3 regions of the Pseudomonas sp. SP16.1 genome follow, and region 3 is predicted to be linked to each of the others. Evidence: predicted binding sites of a transcription regulator. Region 3 holds the regulator's gene; each other region holds the start of a gene.

Region 1 (9,727 bases), 1.6 Mb from region 3:
GCAGCTCGGTGCCATCAGCCGCGACCGGGGCGGCCAATGGCGACTCCAGTGAAGGTCTGGTTGATGTGCATGCCATTGAACTGCTCTCCGTAGGTGTTGAAACCTATCACCCGCTGCTGACGCAGGAAGGCCGACACCGGCTGGCTGCCGCCGTCGTTCTCGATCTCCAGGCGGCGCAGGAAGCAGTCGCAGCCGATGGTCAGCAGCAGAGGACCGAGGCGCTGCTCGAGGCCGGTGAACAGCTGTTCGAGATTCGGCAGCAACGGCCCGGGACGCATGGCGGTGAGGACGATACCGTTCTCCACCGCGCAGTAGAAACTCAGGCTGAGGTCCTCGTGCACCCGCTGGATCGAGCGCACGTAGTAGTGATCGCTGATGCGCACCGCCAGCGGATAGGCGGCGAATACCCGGTGATCCAGCGCATCCAGCGGCACGCCGATCAGCTCGGCGTACTCCTGCGCGGCCGGCGCGGCGTTGAGCTCAAAGACCCGCCGGCTGGTGCTGTCGGCGCGGGTGACCACCAATTTCTCGGCGCTGGGCTGGATGTGGTGGGTGCTGAACACCTCGAAGTCCAGCCAGGTGTTGAACAGCACCACCACCGCCGCGCCGCTGTGGAAGCGTCCGCCGTGGTAGACGTGGGTGTGGGTCAGGTGGTTGTCGTCGCCGGCCGAGCCGCCGAAATGCGGGATGCTGCCCAGCGCCGCGCTGAGCGCGCCGAGCACCAGTTCCTCGCGGCTGGACAGGCCGTCGAGCAGGGTCAGGGCGAAGCTGTGGCCCTTGATCGAGGCCAGCTCGTTGCTGCGGCAGTCGCGCACCAGGCCGTCCACCAGTTGCTGCGCATCGAGCAGGTTGAAGCGCTCCATCTCGTCGATCAGCGCGCTGGCGATGGAGAAGCAGCGGTGGTCGAAGCCCAGCGCCACCACGCAACCGCGACCGTAGCCCTGCGGAGTGATCTCGCCGGCGCTGGTGCAGCCGACCAGGCTGACGCCGCCGAAATGCTGCTCCAGGGTCTGGCCGAGGGCTTCGAGGTCGTACTCGGCCGAGCAGAAGAACAGCACGAAGCCGAGGTAGGGATGGATCAACTGGCGCGCCAGCTCCTGGGCCGCCAGCTCCACATCCTTCGTGCTGGAAACGGCGCTGAGCACGCCTTCCGACTGTTCCAAGGCCATAAGACGCCCCAATACACCTGCTGGATATGGGGAAATTCTACGAAGCAGGCGGCCCGCGCCCCATGCTACTTGAGTACTGGGTCTGGCCTTCCTAGGTAGGGTGCGCCGTGCGCGAGGGCGGCAGGCCTCTGTAGGGTGCGCCGTGTGTTCAGCCGGGGGACATGGTAAACACCTGTCGGGAGACATGGGTAACAGGTTGATGATCATGTTGCCCGTTGCCTCAGGTCTATCTGACGTAGCGCTTTGCGGATGAAAACCACATCGTAGACGCCATCTTCGGCGGTGGGGCGGATGGCGACCCTCTCCCCGTACAAACCGCCGCTGACGAAGACGTTGAGTCCTTTGAAATACACCTGCCCGGTCCGACGTACTTTCACCACGTGATCTCCCGGTTCGTACTCGATTGTTGGCAGTTGTTCCGGGTAGCTACGTGGGCTGGGCCGATAGCGTTCTATGGGCGGCCGTTGGTCCAGCGCTTCGTGCGGACGGTAGTGGTTGTATTCGTCTCGCCACCGGTTCATCGCCCGCTGACAGTGCTGCAAGTCGCTGAACGAGCGATGCAGCACTTCACGTTTCAGTGTCTGGTGGAAGCGCTCCAGCTTGCCCTGAGTCTGCGGGTGATGAGGCCGGCTATGGCTGACCTCGATCCCCAAGCGCATCAGCCAAACCTCCAGCGTGGATAGTCCACTGGCGATATTGGAGCCCCAGGGCGGTCCGTTGTCGGCGGTTATGCGCAGCGGCAAGCCGTATTGGCGAAAGACATCGATCAGATGCGGTTTGACCAGCTCCAGCCGCTCTCCCTCGCAGGCTTGCAGGCAGAGAGAAAAGCGCGAGTGGTCGTCCAACAGTGTCAGGGGATGACAGCGAGACGAACGGCGATCGTTGAGGGGAAGGTGACCCTTGAAGTCGATCTGCCAGAGGTCGTTCGGGTTTGGATGCTCGAAACGGTGGCTAGCCGGCGGTTGCGTCTGTTCGTTGTGGTAGAGGACGCGACAATCGTGGCGCTTGAGGATCGCATCGATCGTGCTGTGATGGGGCGGAGCAATATCCGCAGCCAGCAACAAGCTTCGCAGCTTGCGAGCCCCCCAGTAGGGGTAGCGGTGATGCAATTGCACCACCGTTTGCTCCAACGTCGGATCGCTGCGCCCTGGGCTGCTCAAGGGACGTCGGGAGCGATCCTGCAAACCGGCATCGCCGTGCTCACGGTACCGAGCCAGCCATTTGTACCCCGTCCTGGGACTGATGCCATAGCGCCGACAAAGCTCCCGCACATTACTTTCGGGCTGCCCCGCCAGCAGAACAAACTCACGTTTTATCGACATAGTGCTGCGCTCCGGCCACGGCATCACTCGATCTCCCGATTCGATGAACGCCGTAAGCCTAAATGCGTTACCTATGTCTCCCGACACCCGTTACCTATGTCCCCCGGCTGAACACCGTGCGCACCATCGGTAACCGGGAACTGGCTCGGGCCTTTGCAACCGCCCAGATCGCGCGCACCGGGCGTCATGCGTCGGCGCGCACGGCCTGGGCGGCCCCGCGACACCCCACGGGCTGATCACAGACGAAAAAAGACCGGGCAGGGGTCGCCCCCTGCCCGGCCCTGTGCAACGGCGTTTACCAGCTGAGCACGGCACCCACCGCGAAGGTGTCGGTGTCCTCGTTCAAACCGCTGCCCTCGGCGGCATCGATCTCGTACTGGTTGTACTCGGCAACCAGCTTGAGGTTGTCGTTGATGGTGCGGAAGTAGGCGAGGCCGCGGGTCTCGTAGTCGGCCGCCACGCCCAGGCCGTTGCCGTCGTCCTCGGTCTTGCCGTAGGACAGCGCCACGCGGTTCTTGCCCCAGGTGTAGGAGCCCTGCAGCAGGTAGCCGTCGCTGTCGATGTCGCGCAGGGTCGGCTCGCCCAGGTTGTTGGTGAAGAAGGGGTTGATGCCCTTGGCCTGGAAGCCCGAGCCGGTCAGCGACAGGCCGCCGAACTTGGCCTGCACCCCATAGCCGAGGCCCTTGGAGGTCACGGTATCGACGCTGTCGTCGGTGTTCTCCGAGGTCTGGTAGGCGCCGTTGACCCAGGTGTAGATGGTCGAGCCACCGAGGTCGAACTGGTAGCTGACTTCCGACTCGAAACGCGGCTCTTCCTGGTAGGCCTTGCCCACGGCGCTGTCGTCGTTGGTGTCCACCGGGTCCATGATGCCGACCGCCACGCGCAGGCCCTCGGCCAGGTGGTTGTTGCGGTAGGTGATCTGCGAGGTCGGGAACGGATAGGGATAGCCGGTGCCGATATTGCCGAAGGACACGCCGGTGCCGTCGACCAGACCGAGGGTGTCGGAGACGTTGCCGTAGCCGGCCAGCAGCTCGTCGAGGAAGATGTTGGAGCGCGAGAACAGGCCGAAGTCCTTGCCCACCAGCACTTCGCCCCACTCCGGGTTGGCCACGGTGCCGTAGAACTGGCGCACGTCGATGGCGGTGTCGGTGCCGTTCTGTTCGCTGTCGTTGATGGTCACCCAGAACGAGGAGCGCCCGCCGAGCTTGAGATCGTCGATCTGCTTGCCGAAGTTGAAGCCGATCCAGTTGGGCAGAAAGCCCATCTTCACCCGCGACTGGCGGCGGTCGAACTGCTCGCCTTCGCGATCGACGTCGCTGTTGACGTAGAAGGCATTGATATAGCCGTCGGTGGAGAAGGTGGTGTCGTCCTTGTCGTACAGGACGATCTCGGCGGCGGCCTGCTGGGCGCCGGCCAGGGCGACGGCCGCAGTCAGGGCAAGGGGCAGAAACCGGGGGTTGGCGATCTTCTTGTTGTGCATAACGCTCTCCGCTTGAGTGGCGACCGCCAGGGCAGTCGTGTCGGAGGCGATTATCGAAAGGCACCGGGGCCGGCCATACGCTGCCTTGGCAGCGTTTGCCTGCTGCTTTGGCGCGCCCTGCCCGGCTTGCCCCGGGCGACCCGCGACCGGGCTGCTACCGGTAGCAGGCGAAAGGTCGTAGTACCGGGTAATCCTTGGGCGTAGAAGCGCATGGCGCACCGATTACCAGCGGTATGCCCAGTCCCGCGCCGTGCGCAGCGAAGACCGTCGAAAAGAAGAGGAAAGAAAAAGGCTATGTCTGCGTTAAATGTTGGGAGTGGGTGCAAAGACCGTAGGGTGGGCTTTAGCCCACCAACGGTGGTTGGCATGGGCTAAAGCGGATCGCCGCCCGGCCCACCCTACAAGGCTGAACAGCCCTTGCGCTGGCCCGAAGGGGAATAATCCACAACCTCCGTAGTACCTGGGCTCCCGCCTTCGCGGGAGTGACGGTAATGGTCTTTGCAGAATATCCTCAGGCGTTGGAACGCGGCCCGCTGGCCAGCACGCGCCACCGGCTGGATTGCATCAGCTGCGCATACGCGACCTGCAATTCGCCCGGCGTCAGCTCGGCCAGCGCCCGGCGCACCCGTTGCGGGTGCTCTTCATGCAGTCCAGCCAACTGTAGTTGCCACAGCTGTTCGGCGCGCGCCACATTGCCCCTGGGCGGCCGCAGCGCCTGCGCCAGTTCCTCGCGGCAGCGATCGAACTCCACCTCCGGCAGCTCGTCAAGACGCTGGCGCTGCTGGTCGAGAAAGCTGCGGATATGCTCGAAGATGCCGGTCGCATCGCACACCGGAGACTGCAGGGCGAACAGCAGGCCGCGCTCGCCCTGCACCTGGCGGTAGCCGGCGAACAACGCATAGCCCAGCTGCAGCTCACCACGCAGGCGACGATAGAACGGCCCCTGCAGTAGGTGTCCGAGCATGCGCCAGGCCGCCTCGCTGCGCGCATCGACGTCCGCCAGCGGGCACAGCAGCACCAGCGCCGCATCGCGGCCCGGCTGCCGCACTTTGCGCCAGAGCAGCTCGCGGTTCGGCGCTGCTGGCGGCTGCCCCGCGGGCAAGGGTTCGACCGCTACAAACAGGGCGTCGAGCCGCGCCCACTCGTCCTGCCCCAGACCGACGCTGAGCCCCTGCAAACCGCAACCGCTCTCGGCGCCGCCCAGCTCCGGCAAGCGCTGCAGCAACTGGCGCAGCAGCAGGCCTGCGCTGGCCGGCACGGCCGCATCGCTCGGTGGCGCCAGCAGCAGCGGCAACAGTCGCGCGCTGCAGGCCGGCAGCAGGGCCGCGGCGCCCTGCAACTCCAGGCTCCAGCCACCCGGCTGCACGGCGAGATGCAGGGTGATGCCCAGGCGTTCGCATGCGCGTTGCACATCGGCGATACGCGCCTGCAGCATCGCCTGCAACTGGGGTAGCGAATGCTGCCCGGCAATCTCGCCGAACCAGTGCAGCGCCGCCGGCCCGTCATCGGCCGCACCGGGATAGTGGCGCAAGCGCGCGAGCGGCAGGATGGGCGGCGCCACCTCGGGCAGCGCCTGCAACGACTCGACCGGCGCCAGCCTCGCGGTCAGCAACGCTGCGGGCAGTTCGCGTGCCGGCAATGCGGCCAGCGGCAGCGCCAGGCCGGTGGCCGGCCACGGCGGCCGCGCCTGGTTATCGCAGGCGAGCTCGATCAGCCCGGCGCCACCGGCCAGCTGCGCGAGCAAGGCGCCGAGGGTCTTTAGCAGGCGGGCGTCGTCCACTTCCGTTTCGGCGTCCTGCAGGCTGCGCGCCAATGCCAGCAGCGCCATGCCGAACTGGCGCAGCGCCCTGGCCTGGCGCCAGTCGGCCAGGCGTGCCGGCCAGCCCGGTTCTACCTGCACCCGGCGCAGCCAGCCCTGCAGCTCGGCGATCAGTTGGCCGCCCTGCTCCGCCCCTGCACCGGGAAAATCCAGGCGCAGCAGACACTGGCCGGCATGCCGGTACAGCAGCCGCGCCTGCAGCTGACTGCACAGCCGCGCCGCGCGCAGACCGGCGAGCAGCCCGCCGGGGGCCGGGTCCTGCAGCACCTCCAGCAGCAGCTCCAGCGCCGCCGCCAGGCCGGGTTCGTCCAGCTGCACGGCATAGCCCAGGTACAGGCCTGCATCGACGTGCTGCAGCGCCAGGCGGGGCGCCCGTAGCGGCAGCATGGGCGGCGGTGCTTGGCGCACCACCACCTCGCCCGCCGGCAACTCCTCCAGCAGGGACCGGCCGATGTCCAGCAGCTCAGCCAGCGACTGCGGCCCGACCAGCACCAAACGCATGCATCCGGCCTGGTAATGGCGCCGGTGATAGCCCTGCAGCGCCTGCTGGAACGCGGCCTGCTCCAGCGCCAGGCTGGCGCGATCGCCGGCCAGGAAGTCGCCGCAGCGATGCCCCGCGGCCAGCGCCTGGCCGAGGGCGTGGTCGATGCGGCTGTCGGCATCCTGGCTGCGCGCCTGGTATTCGGCATCCAGCACCTCGCGCTCGCGCAGCTGCGCGGCGCCGTCCAGCAGCGGCCGGCGCAGCATGTCGAGCAGACGCGCCAAAGCCGGCTGCAGGCGCTCGGCCGGCAGCTCGCAGACGAAATCGGTATGGTGCGCCTGGGTCGAGGCGTTGACCTGGCCGCCACAGCCCTGGGCATAGGCCATCAGCCCCTGCTCGACGTCATAGTCGCGGCTGCCGAGAAACAGCAGATGCTCGAGAAAGTGCGCCAGCCCCGGATACGCGGCCGGCTCGTCGTGACTGCCCGCCGCCACCCGCAGACAGATACCCACCCGCTCGGCCCAGGACTGCTGCGCCACGCACAGCTCGACACCATTGGCCAAGCGCAGCCGCTGCGAAGGGACGGTAGATAGGTAAGACATCGTTCATTCTCGGACGACAGGCCAGCAACTTCAGCCTAATCGACTACCTCTGACAATGCTGCTTTGGAACGAGATCAGCAGTGGCGGCCATCGGCTTGTGCGCGACGCGACGACCGGCGGCTTGACCGCCAACCAGGCAGACCAAATACTGTACGCATAGACAGTATTTGGAGTTTTCACCGCCATGTCTGCCGTGGTCGCCCTCGCCCCCCTCTTCGACAGCCGCCGCCTCTGGCGCGGCCAGGACATTGCCCGCGCGCCCAGCCGCCAAGCGACCGGGCACGCCGCGCTGGACGCCCTGCTGCCCGGCGGCGGCTGGCCCGATTCGGCACTCAGCGAGCTGCTGGTCGCCGCCCCCGGCATCGGCGAGCTGCGCCTGCTCTGGCCGACCCTGGCACGTCTGAGCCAGGCCGGCGAGCGTGTGGTACTGGTCGCTCCGCCTCATCTGCCCTACCCCCAGGCCTGGCTGGCGGCGCAAATCGATCTGCGCCAGCTGAACATCGTCCACGCCCAGAGCCGCGATGCGCTGTGGGCGGCCGAACAATGCCTGCGCTCGGGCAGTTGCGGCGCGGTGCTGTGCTGGCCGCAGCGGGCCGACGATCGCGCCCTGCGCCGCCTGCAAGTGGCGGCCGAGAGCGGCCAGACCCTGGCCTTCGCCTACCGCCCGCTGGGCGAGGCGGTCAACCCGTCGCCGGCGGCCCTGCGCCTGGCCATCGAGGCCCGGCCGGCACAGCTGCGCGTGCTCAAGTGCCGCGGCGGCCTGGCTCCGGCGCAGCCGCTGCCGGCCGCGGCCTGGTCCTGAGATGAACATGCTCTGGGCCTGCATCCTGCTGCCGCAGCTGGCGCTCGATGGCGTCATGCGCCAGCGTGCCGAACCGACCGAGCCGCTGGTGCTGCTCGGCGGCCCGCCGCAGCGGCGCGTGCTGCAGGCGGTCAACCCGGCGGCGCGGGCGCTGGGCCTCAAGCCCGGGCAGTTGCTCAGCGCGGCGCAGGCACTGACCCGCGGCTTCGCCAGCGCCGACTACGACCTCGCCGCCATCGAACGCTGGCAGCAGTTCCTCGCCGCCTGGGCCTATGGTTTCAGCGCCCAGGTCAGCCTGCACTACCCGCGCTGCCTGCTGCTGGAGGTGGGTTCCAGCCTCGGCCTGTTCGGCCCCTGGCCGCGTTTCGAGGCGCGCCTGCGCCGGGAGCTGGACGAGCTGGGTTTCCAGCAGCGCATCACCCTCGCGCCCAACCCGGTCGCCGCGCGCATGCTGGCCAACGTCCACGACGGCCTGGCGATCGGCGACGCGGCCGAGCTGCGCGCGGCGCTCGAGCGCCTGCCGATCGAGCGCATCGGCCTGCCCCGCGAGACCGCCTCCGCCCTCGCCCGCATGGGCCTGCGCAGCCTGCAGCAGTTGCTCGCTCTGCCACGCGACGGCCTGGCGCGGCGCTTTCCGGCCGAGCTGCTGCGCCACCTCGACAGCCTGCTCGGCGAACGGGCGCTGGCCCTGGAGTTCTACCGCCCGCCGGATCGCTTCGATGCACGCATCGAGCTCAACTTCGAGGTCGAGTCGCACCAGGCGCTGCTGTTTCCGCTGCGCCGCCTGACCGCCGATCTGGCCGCCTACCTGGCCGGGCGCGACAGCGGCGTGCAGCGCTTCACCCTGCACTTGGAACACCGCAATCGCCCGGCCAGCCAGCTGGTGGTGGGCCTGCTCAGCGCCGAGCGCGATCCGGCCATGCTGCTGGAGCTGACCCGCGGCCGCCTGGAGCAGCTGCAATTGCCGGCACCGGTGCTGGCGCTGCGCCTGGAGGCCTGCGAGCTGCCGGCCTTCGCCCCGCAGCATCGGCAACTGTTCGACGAGCGGCCGCAGCAGTCGCTGCCCTGGGAGCAGTTGCGCGAACGCCTGCGCGCCCGCCTCGGCGACGCGGCGGTACAGGGCCTCGGCGCCCGCGCCGATTATCGCCCGGAGATGAGCTGGCAAGCCGAAAGCGCCAGGAGCACGCCGCCGCTGCCCAGCGTCGGGCCGCGCCCCGCCTGGCTGCTGGGCGAGCCGCAGCCGCTCGATAACGTCGGCCTGCTGATCCTCGCCGGCCCCGAGCGCATCGAATCGGGCTGGTGGGACGGCGGCGACCTGCGCCGCGACTACTACCTGGTGCAAACCCGCTGCGGCCAGCGCGCCTGGGCCTTCCGTCCGCTCGGCAACGCCGGGCCGCTGCAGCTGCATGGCTGGTTCGCATGACGCCCGACTACGCCGAGCTGCACTGCCTGTCCAATTTCAGCTTTCAACGCGGCGCCTCCAGCGCCCGCGAGCTGTTCGAGCGCGCCGCGCGCCTCGGCTACCGGGCCCTGGCGATCACCGACGAATGCACGCTCGCCGGCATCGTGCGCGCCTGGCAGGCGGCCAGGGAGACCGGCCTGGCGCTGATCGTCGGTAGCGAGATGCCCATCGAAGGCGGCCCCAGGCTGGTGCTGCTGGCCGAAGACCTGGCCGGTTACCAGGCGCTGTGCCGGCTGATCACCGCCGCCCGGCGCCGCGCCGAGAAAGGCCGCTACCGTCTGCTGCGCGAGGACTTCGACACGCCGCTGGACGGCCTGCTGGCGATCTGGCTAGCCGAGCCGCAGGCGAACGATGGCGACGCTAGCTGGCTGCGCCAACGCTTCGCCGACCGCCTGTGGCTGGGCATCGAACTGCACCGCGGCGCCGACGATGCCGCCCGCCTGCGTCAGCTGCAGGCACTGGCCGCGCGCCTGGACATACCCGCGCTGGCCTGCGGCGACGTGCACATGCACGCCCGCGGCCGCCGCGCGCTGCAAGACTGCATGACCGCCATCCGTCAGCACCTGCCGGTGGCCGAGGCCGGCGCCTGG
Region 2 (9,727 bases), 670 kb from region 3:
TGATCTGGTATTCCTTGTCGGTCAGGGTCTGCGCCGGCGCGACGGTAATCGAGTCGCCGGTATGCACGCCCATCGGGTCGAAGTTCTCGATGGAGCAGACGATGATGCAGTTGTCCTTCTTGTCGCGGACCACCTCCATCTCGTATTCCTTCCAGCCGATCAGCGATTCGTCGATCAGCAGCTCGTTGGTCGGCGACAGATCCAGACCACGGGCGCAGATTTCCTCGAACTCTTCACGGTTGTAGGCGATGCCGCCGCCGGTGCCACCCATGGTGAAGCTGGGGCGGATGATGCAGGGGAAACCTACCTGCTCCAGCACGCCATAGGCCTCTTCCATGCTGTGGGCGATACCCGAGCGCGGACAGGCCAGCCCGATGCTTTTCATGGCCTTGTCGAAGCGCGAGCGGTCTTCGGCCTTGTCGATGGTGTCGGCATTGGCACCGATCATCTCGACGCCGAACTTCTCCAGCACGCCGTGGCGCTCCAGGTCCAGGGCGCAGTTCAGCGCGGTCTGGCCGCCCATGGTCGGCAGCAGCGCGTCCGGACGCTCCTTCTCGATGATCTTGGCCACGGTGGCCCACTTGATCGGCTCGATGTAGGTGGCGTCGGCCATGGCCGGGTCGGTCATGATGGTGGCCGGGTTGGAGTTCACCAGGATGACGCGGAAGCCTTCTTCCTTCAGCGCCTTGCACGCCTGGGCGCCGGAGTAGTCGAACTCGCAGGCCTGGCCGATGACGATGGGGCCGGCGCCGAGGATCAGGATGCTTTTGATGTCTGTACGTTTTGGCATGGGGTAACTCTCGTATTCCTGGACTCAGCGATCAGCGACGGGCCGCCATGGCGGAGATAAAGCGGTCGAACAGCGGGGCCACGTCATGCGGGCCAGGGCTGGCTTCCGGGTGGCCCTGGAAGCTGAAGGCGTCCTTGTCGGTGCGCTCGATGCCCTGCAGGGTGCCGTCGAACAGCGACTTGTGGATCGGCCGCAGGTTGCTCGGCAGGCTGTTCTCGTCCACGGCGAAACCGTGGTTCTGGCTGGTGATCATCACTACACCAGTGTCGAGATCCTGCACCGGGTGGTTGGCGCCGTGGTGGCCATGACCCATCTTCAGGGTCTTGGCGCCGGAGGCCAGGGCCAGCAACTGGTGGCCGAGGCAGATGCCGAACACCGGAATGTCGGTCTCGAGGACTTCCTTGATCGCGGCGATGGCGTAGTCGCAGGGCTCGGGGTCACCGGGGCCGTTGGAGAGGAACACGCCATCGGGATTGAGCGCCAGCACGTCCTTGGCCGGGGTCTGCGCCGGCACCACGGTCAGGCGGCAGCCACGCGCCACCAACATGCGCAGGATGTTCAGCTTGACGCCGTAGTCGTAGGCGACCACGTGGTAGGGCAGCTCGGCAGCCGGAATCTCCGGGTGGCTGTCGTTTTCCAGGTTCCATACGCTGGAACGCCACTCGTAAGGCTGCTCGCAGCTGACCACCTTGGCCAGATCCATGCCTTTCAGGCCCGGGAAGCTACGCGCCAGCTCCAGCGCCTTTTCCTCGGTGGCGTCGTCGCCAACCAGGATGCAGCCGTTCTGCGAGCCCTTCTCGCGCAGGATGCGGGTCAGGCGACGGGTATCGATGCCGGCGATGGCGACGGTGCCATTGGCTTTCAGGTACTCGTCCAGCGGCTGCTTGTCGCGCCAGTTGCTGGAGATCAGCGGCAGGTCGCGGATGATCAGGCCGGCGGCCCAGACGCGGTTGGACTCGGCGTCCTCCGGCGTGGTGCCGGTGTTGCCGATATGCGGGTAGGTCAGGGTGACGATCTGCTGGGCATAGGAAGGATCGGTAAGGATTTCCTGATAGCCGGTCATGGCGGTGTTGAACACCACCTCTCCGATGGTCTGGCCATCGGCCCCGATGGATTCGCCGCGAAAGATGCTGCCGTCAGCGAGGGCCAGAATGGCGGGTTTAGGGGCTGGCTTAGTCAAGAAGACCTCCGTCTCGATCAAGGCTTGAAGCAAACGCAGATTGTAAAAAAGCGGGATGACGTGTGAAGGTCATCCCGCTTTTTTATCAGAGCCATTTCTGCGTAACTTTTAGTGGACACACTAAAGCGGGAAGCTTACAGGAAAAGCCCTTTTCGGTCCACCCGCAATCCGCCTCGCACGAGGACCATGCGACATATGGCCTCGCTACCACCGCCTCAGCGCAAACCGAGCACGTCCTGCATGTCGTACAGCGCGGCATCGCGCCCGCGCAGCCACAGTGCCGAGCGCACCGCGCCCTTGGCGAAGGTCATGCGGCTGGAGGCCTTGTGGGTGATCTCCACCCGCTCGCCATCGGCGGCGAACAGCACGGTGTGATCGCCGACCACATCGCCGGCGCGCACGGTGGCGAAACCGATGGTCTCGCGCGCACGCGCACCAGTCTGGCCTTCGCGACCGTAGACCGCTACCTTCTGCAGGTCGCGACCGAGGGCGTCGGCCACTACCTCGCCCATGCGCAGCGCAGTGCCGGACGGCGCGTCGACCTTGTGCCGGTGATGCGCCTCGATGATCTCGATATCCACCTCGTCGCCCAGCACGCGGGCGGCGGTATCGAGCAACTTCAGGCAGAGGTTGACGCCGACGCTGAAGTTGGCGGCGAAGACGATGGGGATCTGCCTGGCCGCCTCGCTCAGCTGCTGCTTTTCTTCCGGAGTGAAGCCGGTGGTGCCGATGACCATGGCCTTGCCGGCGGCACGGCAGACCCCCAGATTCTTCAGGGTCACCGAGGGATGGGTGAAATCGATCAGCACGTCGAACTCATCGACCACCGCCGCCAGATCACCCACCAGGGACACGCCGATCTTGCCCAGGCCGACCAGCTCACCGGCGTCGGCGCCGATCAGGCTGCTGTCGGCACGATCGATGGCGGCGCTCAGCTGCGCACCCTCGGCCTGGCGCACGGCCTCGATCAGGGTCTTGCCCATGCGCCCGGCGGCGCCCATCACTGCGATACGTTGCATACATCAGCTCCAAGCTGTCGCCCCGGCATCACCGGAGCGCTTTGGGGTTAAACGTCGCCGAAGAAGCGCTTGACGCCCTCGAACCAGCCGCTGGCCTTGGGCGAGTGGGAATCGTCGCCCTGCAGCGACTTGCGGAACTCGTCGAGCATCTCGCGCTGGCGCTTGTTCAGGTTGACCGGGGTTTCCACCGCCACGCGGCACATCAGGTCGCCCGCCGCACCGCCGCGCACCGGCGCCACGCCCTTGCCACGCAGACGGAACAGCTTGCCGGTCTGGGTGCCCTCGGGAATCTTCAGCTTGACCCGGCCGTCGAGGGTAGGCACTTCCAGCTCGCCACCCAGCGCCGCGTCGGCGAAGCTGATCGGTACCTCGCAATACAGGTGCTTGCCGTCGCGCTGGAAGATCGCGTGCTCGCGCACGTTGACCACCACGTAGAGGTCGCCGGCCGGGCCGCCATGGGAGCCCGCCTCGCCCTCGCCGGACAGACGGATGCGATCGCCGGTGTCGACGCCCGGCGGCACCTTGACCGACAGGGTCTTGCTCTCTTCCACGCGGCCCTGGCCGTGGCAGCTGCCGCAGGGGTCGGTGATCATCTTGCCGCTGCCGTGGCAGCGCGGGCAGGTCTGCTGCACCGAGAAGAAGCCCTGCTGCATGCGCACCTGGCCGATACCGCCACAGGTGGTACAGGTCACCGGGCTGGTGCCCTTCTTCGCGCCGGTGCCATCGCAGGTCTTGCAACCGACCAGCGTCGGCACGCGAATGGTCACGGTGGTGCCGCGCACCGCCTCTTCCAGATCCAGCTCCAGGGTGTAGCGCAGATCCGAGCCGCGCTGGGCGCCGCCGCGCGATCCACCGCGGGCGCCGCCAAAGAAGTCGCTGAATACGTCGCCGAAGATGTCGGAGAAGTTGGCGCCACCGAAACCGGCACCGCCAGCGCCGCCCATCTGCGGGTCGACCCCGGCATGACCGTACTGGTCATAGGCCGAGCGCTTGCCGGCGTCGGAGAGCACTTCGTAGGCCTCGTTGGCCTCCTTGAATTTTTCCTCGGCGCCCTTGTCGTCCGGGTTGCGGTCCGGGTGGTACTTCATCGCCAGGCGACGGTAGGCCTTCTTCAGCTCGGCCTCGCTGGCGCCGCGCTCCACACCCAGGACTTCGTAATAGTCTCGTTTTGCCATAGTCGTGCTGCACTCTCAGATTCGTGAGCTCCAGATACGCCGACGCGGGAGAGGGCTCCCGCGCGGCGAATCCTGCCCGTCGCGAGCGACGGTGGAGCGAAAGCAGGGGCGGTTCGCGTACGAACCGCAGCCCTTACTTGTTCTCCTTGACCTCTTCGAACTCGGCGTCGACCACGTCGTCGGCAGCACCCTTGGCTTCGCCTTCACCCGGCTGGGCAGCGCCGGCCTGCGGCTGCTCGGCGTACATCTTCTGCGCCAGCGGCGTGGTGGCCTCGGACAGGGCGTTCATCTTGGCTTCGATGGCGGCCTTGTCGTCGCCCTTGAGCGCGACTTCCAGATCGCCGATGGCCTTCTCGATGGCCGCCTTCTCGTCGGCAGTGGCCTTGTCGCCAGCCTCGGTGAGCATCTTGCGGGTGGCGTGCACCAGCTGGTCGCCCTGGTTGCGCGCAGCGGCCAGCTCCTCGAACTTGCGATCCTCCTCGGCGTTGGCCTCGGCGTCGCGGATCATCTGCTCGATCTCTTCCTCGGACAGGCCGGAGTTGGCCTTGATCACGATGGACTGCTGCTTGCCGGTGGCCTTGTCCTTGGCGGACACGTGCAGGATGCCGTTGGCGTCGATGTCGAAGGTCACCTCGATCTGCGGCACGCCGCGCGGGGCAGGCGGGATCTCGGCCAGGTCGAACTTGCCCAGCGACTTGTTCTGCGCGGCCTGCTTGCGCTCGCCCTGCAGCACGTGGATGGTCACGGCGCTCTGGTTGTCGTCGGCGGTGGAGAACACCTGCGACTTCTTGGTCGGGATGGTGGTGTTCTTCTCGATCAGCGCGGTCATCACGCCGCCCATGGTCTCGATGCCCAGGGTCAGCGGGGAGACGTCCAGCAGCAGCACGTCCTTGACGTCACCGGCCAGTACCGCGCCCTGGATCGCCGCACCCATGGCCACGGCTTCGTCCGGGTTGACGTCCTTGCGCGCTTCCTTGCCGAAGAACTCGGCAACGGTTTTCTGCACCAGCGGCATGCGGGTCTGACCGCCGACCAGGATCACGTCGTGGATCTTGCCGACGTCGATGCCGGCGTCCTTCAGGGCGATGCGGCACGGCTCGATGGTGCGCTGCACCAGGTCCTCGACCAGCGACTCCAGCTTGGCGCGGGAGATCTTCACGTTGAGGTGCTTGGGGCCTGTGGCATCGGCAGTGATGTACGGCAGGTTGACGTCGGTCGACTGGCTGGAGGACAGCTCGATCTTGGCCTTCTCCGCGGCTTCCTTCAGGCGCTGCATGGCCAGCGGGTCGCCCTTGAGGTTCATGCCGGTTTCTTTCTTGAACTCATCGACCAGGTAGTCGATCAGGCGAATGTCGAAGTCCTCGCCGCCGAGGAAGGTGTCGCCGTTGGTGGCCAGCACCTCGAACTGGTGCTCGCCGTCGACTTCGGCGATCTCGATCACCGACACGTCGAAGGTACCGCCGCCCAGGTCATAGACGATCACGGTGTGGTCGCCCTTGGCCTTGTCCATGCCATAGGCCAGCGCCGCCGCGGTCGGCTCGTTGATGATGCGCTTGACGTCGAGACCGGCGATGCGGCCGGCGTCCTTGGTGGCCTGGCGCTGGCTGTCGTTGAAATACGCGGGAACGGTGATGACGGCTTCGGTGACCGGCTCGCCCAGGTAGTCCTCGGCGGTCTTCTTCATCTTCTTCAGCACTTCGGCGCTGATCTGCGGCGGCGCCATCTTCTGGCCGTTGACCTCGACCCAGGCGTCGTTGTTGTCGGCCTTGACGATCTTGTACGGCACCATCTGGATGTCTTTCTGCACGACGTCTTCGTCGAAACGACGGCCGATCAGACGCTTCACCGCGTACAGGGTGTTATGCGGGTTGGTAACCGCCTGGCGCTTGGCCGACTGGCCGACGAGGATCTCGCCATCGTTGGCGTAGGCGATGATGGACGGCGTGGTACGAGCGCCTTCGGCGTTCTCGATCACCTTGACGTTGCCGTTTTCCAGGATGGAGACGCAGGAGTTGGTGGTCCCCAGGTCGATACCGATGATTTTGCCCATGAATGTTCTCCCGAAACTTTGAATTTCCCGTCGCCTCGCTTCTCGGGCGGCGGTAGCACTAAAACGCTTGACTCAGAAATGGGGACGGCGCGGCGGATTTCAAGCCTGCTCGTCGATCGACGGCGGCGGCGTTACCGGCGCCTTGCTCACCACGACCATGGCCGGCCGCAGCAGGCGACCGTTGAGCAGATAGCCCTTCTGGAACACCTTGAGCACCGAGTTCGGCTCGGCATGCACGCTCTCTTCCATGGCCATGGCCTGGTGATGCTCCGGATTGAATGGCGCACCGTGCGGATCGATGGCCTCCAACTGGTAGCGCGCCAGGGTGTCGTGGAACAGCTTGAGGGTCAGCTGCATGCCTTCGCGCACCGCCTTGATCGCCTCGTCATCGGGGCTGGACAGCTCCAGGCCGCGCTCCAGGCTGTCGACCACCGGCAGCAGGTCGCCGGCGAACTTCTCCAGAGCGAACTTGTGCGCCTTCTCCACGTCCTGTTCGGCGCGGCGGCGCACGTTCTGCAGGTCGGCAGCCATGCGCAGCGACTGATCCTGCGCAGCCGCCAGTTGCTCTTCCAGCACTTGCACGCGAGCAGCCAGGTCGTCGCCCGTCGCCGCGGCCTCAGCCGCCTGCGCCTCGGGGTTCTGCGTATCCAGGGTCTGTTCGTCAGCCATGCCTCTCTCCTCTCGAATAAACCGGCGCGAACTCGACTCGCGCACCTGCCCGCCTATATGGAGCCTGTTCCCCAGCTTTCAAGGGGGCGACGGCGAGGATTGCCAGCAAAAGAAAAAACACTGTATAAATAAACAGACATCAATTCGGGAGTGTTCGCCATGCTGGTGCACCTGTCCATTCACAACTACGCCATCGTCGACCACCTCGACCTCGAACTGGACGGCGGCATGAGCGCCATCAGCGGCGAGACCGGCGCCGGCAAGTCGATCATGCTCGACGCCCTCGGTCTGTGCTTGGGCGATCGTGCCGACAGCGGCGTGGTGCGTCCGGGTGCGGACAAGGCGGACATCCTCGCCAGCTTCGACCTGACCGACATTCCCGAGGCCCGCGCCTGGCTCGCCGAGCGCGACCTGGACAGCGACGGCCCGTGCATCCTGCGCCGGGTGATCACCGCCGAGGGCCGCTCGCGCGGCTACATCAACGGCAGCCCCTGCCCGCAGGGCGACCTCAAGGCGCTCGGCGAACTGCTGATCGATATTCACAGCCAGCACGAACACCAGTCGCTGCTCAAGACCGATACCCATCGCCGCCTGCTCGACGAGTATGCCGGCAGCCAGGAGCTGGCGCGCCAGGTGCAACTGGCCGCGCAGCGCTGGAAGCAGACGCGCAACGAGCTTCAGCGTATTTCCAGCCAGGGCGACGAGCAGCGCGCCCGCCATCAACTGCTCAGCTATCAGCTCGAGGAACTGGACAACCTGGCCCTGGGCGAGAACGAACTGGAGCAGCTGGAGCAGGAACACAAGACCCTGAGCAACGCCGAGGCGCTGCTCGCCGCCTGCCGCCAGGTGCTGGATCTGTGCAGCGAGAGCGATGCCGGCAACGTGCTGTCGGCGCTGACCGCCAGCCTCAATCGTCTCGGCGGCTTCGGCGGCCAGGGTGGCGCGCTGGGCGAGGCCAGCAACCTGCTGGCCAGCGCGCAGATCCAAGTGGAAGAAGCCGTCGGCGAGCTGAACCGCTTCGTCGACCACTTCGACGCCGATCCCGAGCGCCAGCAATATCTCGAGGAGCGCCTGGACAGCATCTATACCCTGGCACGCAAGCACCGCATCCAGCCCAGCGAACTGGCCGCCCTGCAGCAGCAGCTGTTCGAGGAGCTGGAGGGGCTGAATGCCGACGACCAGGCTGGTGAGCGCCTCGCCGAAGAGCTGGCCGCTTACGAGCGTCATTATCGGGAAAAGGCCGAAGAGCTCAGCGCCCTGCGCGCCCAAGCCGCCGAGCGCCTGGCCGCTGCCGTGGCGCAGGAGATGCAGGCGCTGGGCATGCCAGGCGGGCGTTTCAGCATTCAATTGCAGGCCATGGACAGCGAAGAACCACATGCCAATGGCCTGGAAACGGTGGAGTTCCTGGTCAGCGCCAATCCGGGCCAGCCGCTACGCAGCCTGGCCAAGGTCGCCTCGGGTGGCGAGCTGTCGCGCATCAGCCTGGCGATCCAGGTGATCACCGCGCAGACTTCGCGCGTACCGACCCTGGTGTTCGACGAGGTCGACGTCGGCATCGGCGGCCCCACCGCAGAGGTGGTCGGCCAGCTGCTGCGCCGACTCGGCGAACGCGGCCAGGTGCTGTGCGTCACCCACTTGCCACAGGTGGCCGCCCAGGGTCATCAACACCTGTTCGTGCACAAGCGCCGCGACGAGGACGCTACGTCCACGGCAGTGAGCAAGCTGGACAACAACGGTCGCATCGAGGAGATCGCGCGCATGCTCGGCGGCGTCGACCTGACCAAGGAATCCCTGGCCCATGCGCGCAAGATGGTGAGCAAGGCGCAGGCCGCCTAGTCCCACGCAATCGTAGCCCGGATGCAATCCGGGAAATCGCTGCCTGGCACCCCCGGATTTCCTTCGGGCCAAGCAACCCGAAAAACGAAAAAGGCGACCCGAGAGTCGCCTTTTTCATCGTCGCGCAAGCATCAGCTCTTCTTGCGTACGTAGAGCACCAGGTTGTGGTCGACCAGCTCGAAGCCGTGCTCCCTGACGATTTCCTTCTGGCGCTTCTCGATCTCCGGATCGAAGAACTCGATCACCTCGCCGGAATCCACGCAGACCATATGATCGTGGTGGCCGCTGTCGGCCAGTTCGAACACCGCATGACCGCCGTCGAAGTTGTGACGCACCACCAGGCCGGCGGCCTCGAACTGGGTCAGCACGCGATACACGGTGGCCAGACCGACGTCTTCACCGGCCTCCATCAGCGCCTTGTAGACATCCTCGGCGCTCATGTGACGGTGCTCGGCGTTATCGAGCATCTGCAGGATTTTGACCCGCGGAAGAGTCACTTTCAGTCCAGCTTTGCGCAGTTCGCTATTTTCAACCATGGTCTGCTTTCTCATGGGTGCCGCTTCGCAGCACCCGTCAATACGGGTATGATCCGGGGTCCAAGATGCCCAAGATAGTGGAAGTCACCCTCCGATGCAAAAAACCAAGCTCTTGCTGACCAGCCTGTCGCTGACCGGGCTCTTCGCACTCGCCGGTTGCTCATTTCCCGGGGTTTACAAGATCGACATTCAACAGGGCAATGTCGTGACGCAGGACATGATAGACCAGTTGCGCCCCGGAATGACCCGTCGGCAGGTGCGGTTTATCATGGGCAACCCGCTGCTCACCGACACTTTCCATGCAGACCGCTGGGACTATCTCTACAGCATCCAGCCGGGAGGCACGCAGCGCCTGCAGGAACGCGTCAGCCTGGTGTTCGACGGCAACGATCAACTAATCGGTCTGGCCGGCGACTTCATGCCCGGCGTCAGCCGCGACCAGGCGATTCTCGGCGAGGACGGCGGCGCGACC
Region 3 (9,727 bases):
CCCAAGGTCAAGCAGATCGTGCTGGCCGAGGTGGAAGGCGTGGTGCGTGAAGACGCCATCCTCGCCTCCAACACCTCGACCATCTCCATCAGCCTGCTGGCTCAGGCGCTCAAGCGTCCGGAAAACTTCGTCGGCATGCACTTCTTCAACCCGGTGCACATGATGCCGCTGGTCGAAGTCATCCGTGGCGAGAAGTCCAGCGAAGTGGCCGTGGCCACCACCGTGGCCTACGCCAAGAAGATGGGCAAGAACCCGATCGTGGTCAACGACTGCCCGGGCTTTCTGGTCAATCGCGTGCTGTTCCCGTACTTCGGCGGCTTCTCCAAGCTGCTGGGCTTCGGTGTCGACTTCGTGCGCATCGACAAGGTCATGGAGAAGTTCGGCTGGCCCATGGGCCCGGCTTATCTCTCCGACGTGGTCGGCATCGACACCGGCCACCACGGTCGTGACGTGATGGCCGAAGGCTTCCCGGACCGCATGGCTGTGGAAGGCAAGACTGCGGTCGACGTGATGTACGAAGCCAATCGTCTGGGCCAGAAGAATGGCAAGGGCTTCTATGCCTACGAGACCGACAAGCGTGGCAAGCCGAAGAAGGTCTCCGACCCGGCTGCCTACGAGCTGCTCAAGTCCATCGTGGTCGAAGAGCGTGAAGTCACCGACGAGGACATCATCAACTTCATGATGATCCCGCTGTGCCTGGAAACCGTTCGTTGCCTGGAAGACGGCATCGTCGACACCGCAGCCGAGGCCGACATGGGGCTGATCTACGGCATCGGCTTCCCTCCCTTCCGCGGCGGTGCGCTGCGCTACATCGACTCGATCGGTGTGGCCGAGTTCGTCGCCCTGGCCGACAAGTACGCCGACCTTGGCGCGCTGTACCACCCGACCGCCAAGCTTCGCGAAATGGCCGCCAAGGGCCAGAAGTTCTTCGGTTAAGCGCGCAACGACTAGAGCGAGAGTGAATTTATGAGCCTGAATCCTAGAGATGCAGTGATCGTCGACTTCGGTCGTACCCCGATGGGTCGTTCCAAGGGCGGCATGCACCGCAACACCCGCGCCGAGACCATGTCCGCGCACCTGATCAGCAAGCTGCTGGAGCGCAACGCCAAGGTCGATCCGGCCGAGGTGGAGGACGTGATCTGGGGCTGCGTCAACCAGACCCTGGAGCAGGGCTGGAACATCGCGCGCATGGCGTCGCTGATGACCCAGATCCCGCACACCAGCGCTGGCCAGACCGTCAGCCGTCTGTGCGGTTCGTCCATGAGCGCGCTGCACACCGCCGTGCAGGCGATCCAGACCGGCAACGGCGACGTGTTCGTCGTCGGCGGCGTGGAGCATATGGGCCACGTCGGCATGATGCACGGCGTCGACCCGAACCCGCACCTGTCGCTGTACGCCGCCAAGGCCTCGGGCATGATGGGCCTGACCGCCGAGATGCTGGGCAAGATGCACGGCATCAGCCGCGAGCAGCAGGACGCCTTCGGTGAGCGTTCGCACCGCCTGGCGCACAAGGCCACCGTCGAAGGCAAGTTCAAGGATGAAATCATCCCGATGCAGGGCTACGACGAGAACGGTTTCCTGAAGATGTACGACTTCGACGAAACCATTCGCCCGGAAACCACCCTGGAAAGCCTGGCCGCGCTGAAGCCGGCGTTCAACCCGAAAGGCGGCACCGTGACCGCGGGCACTTCCTCGCAGATCACCGACGGCGCTTCCTGCATGATCGTCATGAGCGCCCAGCGCGCCCAGGATCTCGGTATCCAGCCGATGGCCGTGGTTCGCGCCATGGCCGTGGCCGGCGTCGATCCGGCGATCATGGGTTACGGCCCGGTGCCGTCCACCCAGAAGGCGCTCAAGCGTGCCGGTCTGAGCATGGCCGACATCGACTTCGTCGAACTCAACGAAGCCTTCGCCGCCCAGGCCCTGCCGGTGCTGAAGGACCTCAAGCTGCTCGACAAGATGGAAGAGAAGGTCAACCTGCACGGCGGCGCCATCGCCCTGGGGCATCCCTTCGGTTGTTCCGGTGCCCGTATCTCCGGTACCCTGCTCAACGTCATGAAGCAGAACGGCGGCACCTTCGGTGTCTCCACCATGTGCGTGGGCCTTGGCCAAGGCATCACCACCGTGTTCGAGCGCATCTAAGCGTCAGCGGACACGAAACCGGGGCCCTGTGCCCCGGTTTTGCTTTTTAAGGCTTTTAATTCAGGAACATGCCATGCAATTGCAGCCAGGACTCTACCGTCATTACAAGGGGCCGCAGTACCGTGTGTTCGGTGTGGCGCGTCATTCCGAGACCGAGGAAGAAGTGGTGGTCTACCAGGCCCTGTACGGCGAGTTCGGCCTGTGGGTGCGGCCGCTGAGCATGTTCTGCGAGCAGGTCGAGGTGGACGGGGAAAGCGTTCCACGCTTTGCTTTGATTCAGGCCGAAGTCAGCTCCATCGGCGGCGATGGGGTCTGAGCACGCGGCTTGACCTTCACTCGCTCGCCACTATATATAGCGGTGCCGCGCCGGGCGCCCCTTCAAGGGGTGTCGGGCCAGGCGCCTGGCGCCATTCTCTTTCGCAATTCAGGAATCTTCTGATCCATGGGCAAATCGCTGGTCATCGTGGAATCCCCGGCCAAGGCCAAGACCATCAACAAGTACCTGGGCAGCCAGTACGTGGTGAAGTCGAGCATCGGCCATATCCGTGACCTGCCTACCAGCGGTTCGGCAAGCGCCACCAAGGAGCCGGCCAAGCGAGGCAAGTCGGCCGGCGAAGCGCCAGCGCTGTCGCCCAAGGAAAAGGCCAAGCGCCAGTTGTTCGCCCGCATGGGGGTCGACCCCGAGCACGACTGGAAGGCCAAGTACGAGATACTGCCCGGCAAGGAAAAGGTAATCGAAGAGCTGCGCCGCCTGGCCAAGGACGCCGACACCATCTATCTCGCAACCGACTTGGATCGCGAAGGGGAGGCCATCGCCTGGCACCTGCGCGAATCCATTGGCGGCGACGACGCCCGCTACAAGCGTGTGGTGTTCAACGAGATCACCAAGAAGGCGATCCAGGAAGCCTTCTCCAAGCCCGGCGAACTGGACATCAACCGCGTCAACGCCCAGCAGGCGCGGCGCTTTCTGGACCGCGTGGTGGGCTATATGGTCTCGCCGCTGCTGTGGGCCAAGATCGCTCGCGGCCTGTCCGCTGGCCGTGTGCAGTCGGTGGCGGTGAAGCTGGTGGTGGCGCGCGAGAAGGAAATCCGCGCCTTCGTCCCGGAAGAATACTGGGAAGTGCATGCCGATCTCGGCACCGCGAAGAACGCCCAGGTGCGTTTCGAGGTGGTGCGCGAGAACGGCACCGCCTTCAAGCCGGTCAACGAAGCACAGGCCATGGCCGCGCTGGAAAAGCTCAAGGCCTCCAGCTATAGCGTGGTCAAGCGCGAAGACCGCCCGACCAGCAGCAAGCCGTCGGCCCCCTTCATCACCTCCACCCTGCAGCAGGCGGCGAGCAACCGTCTGGGCTTCGGCGTGAAGAAGACCATGATGATGGCCCAGCGTCTCTACGAGGCCGGCTACATCACCTATATGCGTACCGACTCGACCAACCTTTCGGCCGACGCCGTGGAGATGGTGCGCGGTTTTATCGGCAGCGAGTACGGCGACAAGTACCTGCCGGGCAAGCCCAACCTGTATTCGAGCAAGGAAGGCGCCCAAGAGGCGCACGAAGCGATTCGTCCGTCCGACGTCAATCTGCGCCCGACCCAGCTGTCCGGCATGGAGCGTGATGCCGAGCGCCTGTACGACCTGATCTGGCGTCAGTTCGTCGCCTGCCAGATGCCGCCGGCCGAGTACCTGTCCACCAGCGTCACCGTGGCCGCCGGCGCCTTCGAGCTGCGTGCCAAGGGTCGCATCCTCAAGTTCGACGGTTACACCCGCGTGCTGCCGCAGCAGAGCAAGCCGGGCGAGGACGACGTCCTGCCGGAAATGAAGGAAGGCGAGGGCCTCAAGCTGATCCAGCTCGACCCCAGTCAGCACTTCACCAAGCCGCCGGCGCGCTACTCCGAGGCCAGTCTGGTCAAGGAGCTGGAAAAGCGCGGCATCGGCCGGCCGTCCACCTACGCGGCGATCATCTCCACCATTCAGGATCGTGGCTACGTCACGGTGCATAATCGCCGTTTCTATGCCGAGAAGATGGGCGACATCGTCACCGAGCGTCTCGACGAGAGCTTCGCCAACCTGATGGATTACGGTTTCACCGCCGCCATGGAAGAGCATCTGGACGACGTGGCCCAGGGCGAGCGCGAGTGGAAGCACCTGCTCGACGAGTTCTACGGCGACTTCAAGAAGAAGCTCGAGGCGGCCGAGGCGGGTGAGGGAGGCATGCGCGCCAACCAGCCGACGCTGACCGACATTCCATGCCGCGAGTGTGGCCGGCCGATGATGATCCGCACCGCCTCCACGGGCGTGTTCCTCGGTTGCTCCGGCTACGCCCTGCCGCCGAAGGAGCGTTGCAAGGCGACCATCAACCTGGTGCCGGGTGACGAGATCGCCGCGGACGACGAGGGCGAGTCCGAATCCCTGGTGCTGCTGGGCAAGCATCGCTGCCCGATCTGCAGCACGGCGATGGACGCCTATCTGCTGGACGAGACGCACAAGCTGCACATCTGCGGCAACAACCCCGATTGTGCCGGCTACGAGATCGAGCAGGGCCAGTACCGCATCAAGGGCTACGAAGGACCGAGCCTGGAGTGCGACAAGTGTGGCAGCCAGATGCAGCTCAAGACCGGCCGTTTCGGCAAGTTCTTCGGTTGCACCAATGCCAGCTGCAAGAACACCCGCAAGCTGTTGAAGAACGGCGAGGCGGCGCCGCCGAAGATGGACCCGGTGAAGATGCCCGAACTCAAGTGCGAGAAGGTGGATGACACCTACGTGCTGCGCGACGGCGCCTCCGGCCTGTTCCTCGCCGCCAGCGGCTTCCCGAAGAATCGCGAGACCCGTGCGCCGCTGGTGCTGGAGCTGATCCCGCACAAGAGCGAGATCGATCCCAAGTACCACTTCCTGCTGGCCGCTCCGGCCAAGGACCCGGACGGCCGTCCGGCGGTGATTCGCTACAGCCGCAAGACCAAGGAGCAATACGTGCAGTCCGAGGTCGACGGCAAGCCCACTGGCTGGCGTGCCTTCTTCGACGGTGGCAAGTGGAAGGTCGAGGACAAGCGCTGAGCGCAGCGCTCTGACGAGATGCGCGCCGGCTGCGGCCGGCGCGCGTATCATGGCTCGACCAGCAGTGGAGATCGCCCCGATGGCCAAAGAACTCTATACCCGCACCAACCAGAAGATCTTCTTCGCCGGCCTGGCCCTGGAGGCCTGGCGCAAGGCCGAGGCTTCCGCTGCCTTCAATGCCCAGGCGCTGGTGCAGGCCGAGCGCGAAGCCGCACTCTTTCATCTCTATGGCGGGCTGCTTGGCCTGTGCCACGAGATCGCCGGTTACTACCGCATGGCCGACAGCGCACCGTCTCGCGCCGAGGCCTTTCTCGATCAGGTCGTGCTCGATAGCGCTCCCAGTCCCGAACTGGCCGAGCTGGTCGAACTGGCGCAGCAGCCGGAAACCTGGCTGGCGCAGTTGCTGACGGCCTATGCCGAGCTGTTTCGGCCGCCGCAGGAGAAGCGCAAGGCCAAGGTCGATCCCGGCCTGCCGCTGATCACCGCAGTCAGTGTGGACGAGGCATTGCCCGAGCTGACGGCGGACGAGCTGGACGGCTGGCGTCAGCAGCTCAAGGAGTTGGTGCTGCGTTTTCGTGAGTCGCTCAGCGAGTGCTGAGTGCGTTTAACTGGACAAGTGGGCTGGGGATGATGCCGGCCGGCTGGTACAATGCCGAGCTTTCGTGGAGAACCTGACCCATGCCTACATCCTTTCTGGAAATCGTCGAACTGCCCGATGGGCGTATCGCCCTGCGTCGCGCAGAGGACGAGGAGGCACTGGTGACCCTGGACTTCTCCGCCGATGCCAAGGCATTCCTGCAGGGCCAGCACATCGAGGTGGCCAAGGCCATGCTCAATGTCGGGGTGCAGATGGCCGGGCGTATGGCCGAAGGCGATTTCAGCAGCGAGGACGAAGGGCCGCGCGTGCTGCACTGAGTTTTCTGCTATGAATCAACGCAAACGGGGCTCCATCGGAGCCCCGTTTGCGTTGGTGCCTTCAGCCCAGGCTGATATTCAGGCTTTGTGCCGCGCCGCTGCGGGCGGCATGGGCGAGGCGCCAGCGCGTGTTGCGCTCGACGGGGTGCAGCCAGCTGATCACCGTATGGCTGCGACCGAGCTTCAGTACTTCCTCTGCCAGTTCCAGTGCGCTCTGGCCGCGACGCGAGTGCAGCAGCAGGATGCGCTCGCGGTTCAAGCCGGCTTCGCGCAGCCAGGTCTGGGTCAGGCAGGTTGGCGGTGCCACCAGGGTCAGCCAGCGGGCATCGAGGCTCTCGCTCAGTTCGCGCAGGATGGGCGCGAGCAGATGCAGGCAGTGGCCGGCGGCGCCCCTCAGGGCAAGCTCGCTGAAGGCTCGATCGTCTTCGGGGGGAGGCGAGGGCTTGGTGTCCAGCAGCGTATCGACGGACGCGCCGGCCAGAAAGACGTCGAACAGGGGAAGTTGCGGGCGCTCGAATGACTGCTGCACTTGCATGGAGCCTCCTCTAGCGGCGGATCACGCCGACGCTCAAACCTTCGATGACCAGGTCCTGGTGCTCCAGGTCCACTTCGATCGGGGCGAAGTCGGGATTCTCGGCGATCAGCCAGACCTTGTTGCCCTCGCGCTTGAAGCGTTTGACCGTGACTTCGTCGTCGAGGCGCGCCACGACGACCTGGCCATTGCGCGCCTCGCGGGTGGTGTGCACTGCCAGCAGATCGCCGTCGAAGATACCGATGTCCTTCATGCTCATGCCGCGTACGCGCAGCAGGTAGTCGGCCTTGGGTTGGAAGAAGGATGGGTTGATCTGGCAGGATTCCTCGACGTGCTGCTGGGCGAGAATCGGGGCGCCGGCGGCGACCCGGCCGATGATGGGCAAGCCCTCGTCCTCGTTATTCGGTTCGAAGCCGGGAATGCGAATGCCGCGCGATGCGCCGGGGGTCATCTCGATGGCACCCTTGCGAGCCAGGGCCTTGAGGTGCTCTTCGGCGGCGTTGGGCGATTTGAAGCCGAGCTCCTGGGCGATTTCAGCTCGGGTAGGGGGGTAGCCGTTGTCTTCCAGGCAGCGCTTGATGAAGGCGAGAATCTCGGCTTGGCGTGGCGTCAGTTTCAGCATGTCGGCGCTCTGTCTTTTTATCCAGTGACTGGGATTATATACAGTGCTGGCGGCTTGGCAACGCTCAATTCGGTCGAGGTGCTGGCCGCTCTGTTACCTGCGACGGACAATCTGCGTCTCTGCTTGTTGTAAGCTGTGACTGGCTGGCCAAAAGGCGGCCCGTGCGGCTTGACAATACGGCGGGCTGAAACGTATGTTTCAAACAAGTGTTTGTCAGGTGATAGCTCATGGCTCAGTCGGAAACCGTTGAACGCATTCTCGATGCTGCGGAGCAGTTGTTCGCGGAAAAGGGCTTCGCCGAAACCTCGTTGCGTCTGATCACCAGCAAGGCCGGTGTCAACCTGGCCGCCGTGAACTACCACTTCGGCTCGAAGAAGGCGCTTATCCAGGCGGTCTTCTCCCGTTTCCTCGGTCCGTTCTGTGCCAGCCTCGAGAAGGAACTCGATCGCCGTCAGGCCAAGGCCGAGACCCACGCCACTCTGGAAGAACTGCTCGAACTGCTGGTGGAGCAGGCGCTGGCGGTCAAGCCGCGCAGTGGTAACGACTTGTCGATTTTCATGCGCCTGCTCGGTCTGGCCTTCAGTCAGAGCCAGGGGCACCTGCGCAAGTACCTGGAAGAGGTCTACGGCAAGGTGTTCCGTCGCTACATGCTGTTGGTGCACGATGCCGCGCCGCGCATCCCGCCTCTGGAGTTGTTCTGGCGCGTGCATTTCATGCTCGGTGCCGCGGCGTTCAGCATGTCCGGGATCAAGGCGCTGCGGGCGATGGCCGAGACCGATTTTGGCGTCAACACCTCGATCGAGCAGGTGATGCGCATGATGGTGCCATTCCTCGCCGCCGGCATGCGCGCCGAGACCGGCGTCAACGATGCATCGCTGGCCGCCGCGCAACTCAAGCCGCGCAGCAAGACGCCAAGCGCTCCGGCAAAGGTTTGACCCGCCGGGTGGGCGGCGCCTCGGCGTTCGGCTAAGCTAGCCGTCCATGTTCGACCTCGACCTGCTGCATATCTCCATCGCCGATCAGGCCCTATACGGTTTTCGTGCGGGGCGTCTGGTGCTGCGCCTTCCTGTTTCCACAGCGTTGAACGGGCCGGGGGAGCGCAATGGTTCCGGTTGCACGCCGCGTGGCCTGCATCAGGTGCGGGCGAAGATCGGTGCCGGTCTGCCGCTGGCGGCGGTACTGCGTGGCCGGCGCTGGACCGGCGAGATCTGGTCGCCGGCGTTGCACCGGCAGTTTCCCGGGCGCGACTGGATCCTCACCCGCATTCTCTGGCTCAGCGGCCTGGAGCCGGGGCGCAATCGCGGCGGCCGGGTGGACAGTTTTCGCCGCTATATTTACCTGCATGGCACGCCCGACAGCGAACCCATGGGCGCGCCGCTCTCGCATGGCTGCGTGCGCTTGCGCAACGCCGACATGCTGGTGCTGTTCGATCGGGTGGCACCGCACTGTCCGGTCAGGATCGACGAGGCGCCCTGTCCGCAGTGGGCCAAGGCGGAACTCCCCTAAGGATATTTTGTGACGACACGCATTCAAGGTTCTCTGATGCTGGACATCGCCGGCACCTGGCTGACTGCCGAGGATCGCCAGCTGCTGCGCCAGCCTGAGGTGGGCGGCCTGATCATCTTTGCCCGCAATATCGAATCGCCGCGCCAGGTGCGCGAGCTGTGCCAGAGCATTCGTGCTTTGCGCCCGGATCTGCTGCTGGCGGTGGACCAGGAGGGAGGGCGGGTGCAGCGTCTGCGCCAGGGCTTCGTGCGTCTGCCGGCGATGCGCGCCATCGCCGACAACGACAATGCCGAGTTGCTGGCCGAGCACTGCGGCTGGTTGATGGCCACCGAGGTGCTGGCCGTGGGCCTGGACCTGAGTTTCGCGCCGGTGCTGGATCTCGACCACCAGCGCAGCGCGGTGGTCGGCAGTCGCGCCTTCGAGGGCGACCCGCAACGTGCCACCGAACTGGCGGCCGCCTTCATTCGCGGCATGCACCAGGCCGGCATGGCTGCCACCGGCAAGCACTTTCCTGGGCACGGCTGGGCCGAGGCCGATTCCCATGTGGCCATTCCCGTCGACGAACGCAGCCTGGAGACGATCCGTGCCTGCGACCTGCAGCCTTTCCAGCGCCTGGCTGGCGAGCTGGATGCGGTGATGCCGGCGCACGTGATCTACCCGCAAGTCGACGCGCAACCGGCCGGCTTCTCCCGTCGCTGGCTGCAGGACATCCTGCGCGGCGAGCTGCGTTTCGACGGCGTGATCTTCAGCGACGACCTGTCCATGGCCGGCGCCCACGTGGCCGGCGACGCCGGCAGGCGTATCGAGGCGGCGCTCGTTGCCGGCTGCGACATGGGCCTGGTGTGCAACGATCGCGGCGCCGCCGAGTTGGCCCTGAGCGCCCTGCAACGCCTGAGGGTGACGCCCTCGGCTCGGCTGGCGCGCATGCGCGGCCGCGCCCATGCCACCAGCGAATACCGCC

Evidence for each region. The regulator LexA, encoded in region 3, represses DNA repair genes until DNA is damaged. The targets are predictions, from matches to a motif close to CTGTNTNNNNANACAG.
Region 1: the regulator LexA is predicted to act here: its motif matches at 7,022-7,037, upstream of imuA (translesion DNA synthesis-associated protein ImuA).
Region 2: the regulator LexA is predicted to act here: its motif matches at 7,004-7,019, upstream of recN (DNA repair protein RecN).

What each region holds. Positions count from the first base shown of each region.
Region 1 is NZ_JBQYFZ010000001.1:1,383,748-1,393,474, reverse strand. Features, by position in the region: gene nahK (hybrid sensor histidine kinase/response regulator NahK/ErcS') at 1-76, opposite strand, end outside; gene nosP (nitric oxide-sensing protein NosP) at 15-1,169, opposite strand; partial or broken gene ACUTAF_RS06760 (IS481 family transposase) at 1,318-2,515, opposite strand; gene ACUTAF_RS06755 (porin) at 2,787-3,971, opposite strand; gene pqqF (pyrroloquinoline quinone biosynthesis protein PqqF) at 4,483-6,873, opposite strand; gene imuA (translesion DNA synthesis-associated protein ImuA) at 7,058-7,675, shown strand; gene ACUTAF_RS06740 (Y-family DNA polymerase) at 7,683-9,098, shown strand; gene ACUTAF_RS06735 (error-prone DNA polymerase) at 9,095-9,727, shown strand, end outside.
Region 2 is NZ_JBQYFZ010000001.1:3,634,919-3,644,645, forward strand. Features, by position in the region: gene carB (carbamoyl-phosphate synthase large subunit) at 1-790, opposite strand, end outside; gene carA (glutamine-hydrolyzing carbamoyl-phosphate synthase small subunit) at 822-1,970, opposite strand; gene dapB (4-hydroxy-tetrahydrodipicolinate reductase) at 2,186-2,989, opposite strand; gene dnaJ (molecular chaperone DnaJ) at 3,037-4,164, opposite strand; gene dnaK (molecular chaperone DnaK) at 4,298-6,214, opposite strand; gene grpE (nucleotide exchange factor GrpE) at 6,314-6,883, opposite strand; gene recN (DNA repair protein RecN) at 7,043-8,719, shown strand; gene fur (ferric iron uptake transcriptional regulator) at 8,851-9,255, opposite strand; gene ACUTAF_RS17405 (outer membrane protein assembly factor BamE) at 9,350-9,727, shown strand, end outside.
Region 3 is NZ_JBQYFZ010000001.1:2,969,749-2,979,475, reverse strand. Features, by position in the region: gene fadB (fatty acid oxidation complex subunit alpha FadB) at 1-936, shown strand, start outside; gene fadA (acetyl-CoA C-acyltransferase FadA) at 967-2,142, shown strand; gene ACUTAF_RS14230 (DUF1653 domain-containing protein) at 2,216-2,458, shown strand; gene topA (type I DNA topoisomerase) at 2,585-5,191, shown strand; gene ACUTAF_RS14220 (DUF6586 family protein) at 5,271-5,789, shown strand; gene ACUTAF_RS14215 (hypothetical protein) at 5,870-6,106, shown strand; gene sulA (SOS-induced cell division inhibitor SulA) at 6,168-6,641, opposite strand; gene lexA (transcriptional repressor LexA) at 6,652-7,260, opposite strand; gene ACUTAF_RS14200 (TetR/AcrR family transcriptional regulator) at 7,488-8,195, shown strand; gene ACUTAF_RS14195 (L,D-transpeptidase family protein) at 8,242-8,766, shown strand; gene nagZ (beta-N-acetylhexosaminidase) at 8,788-9,727, shown strand, end outside.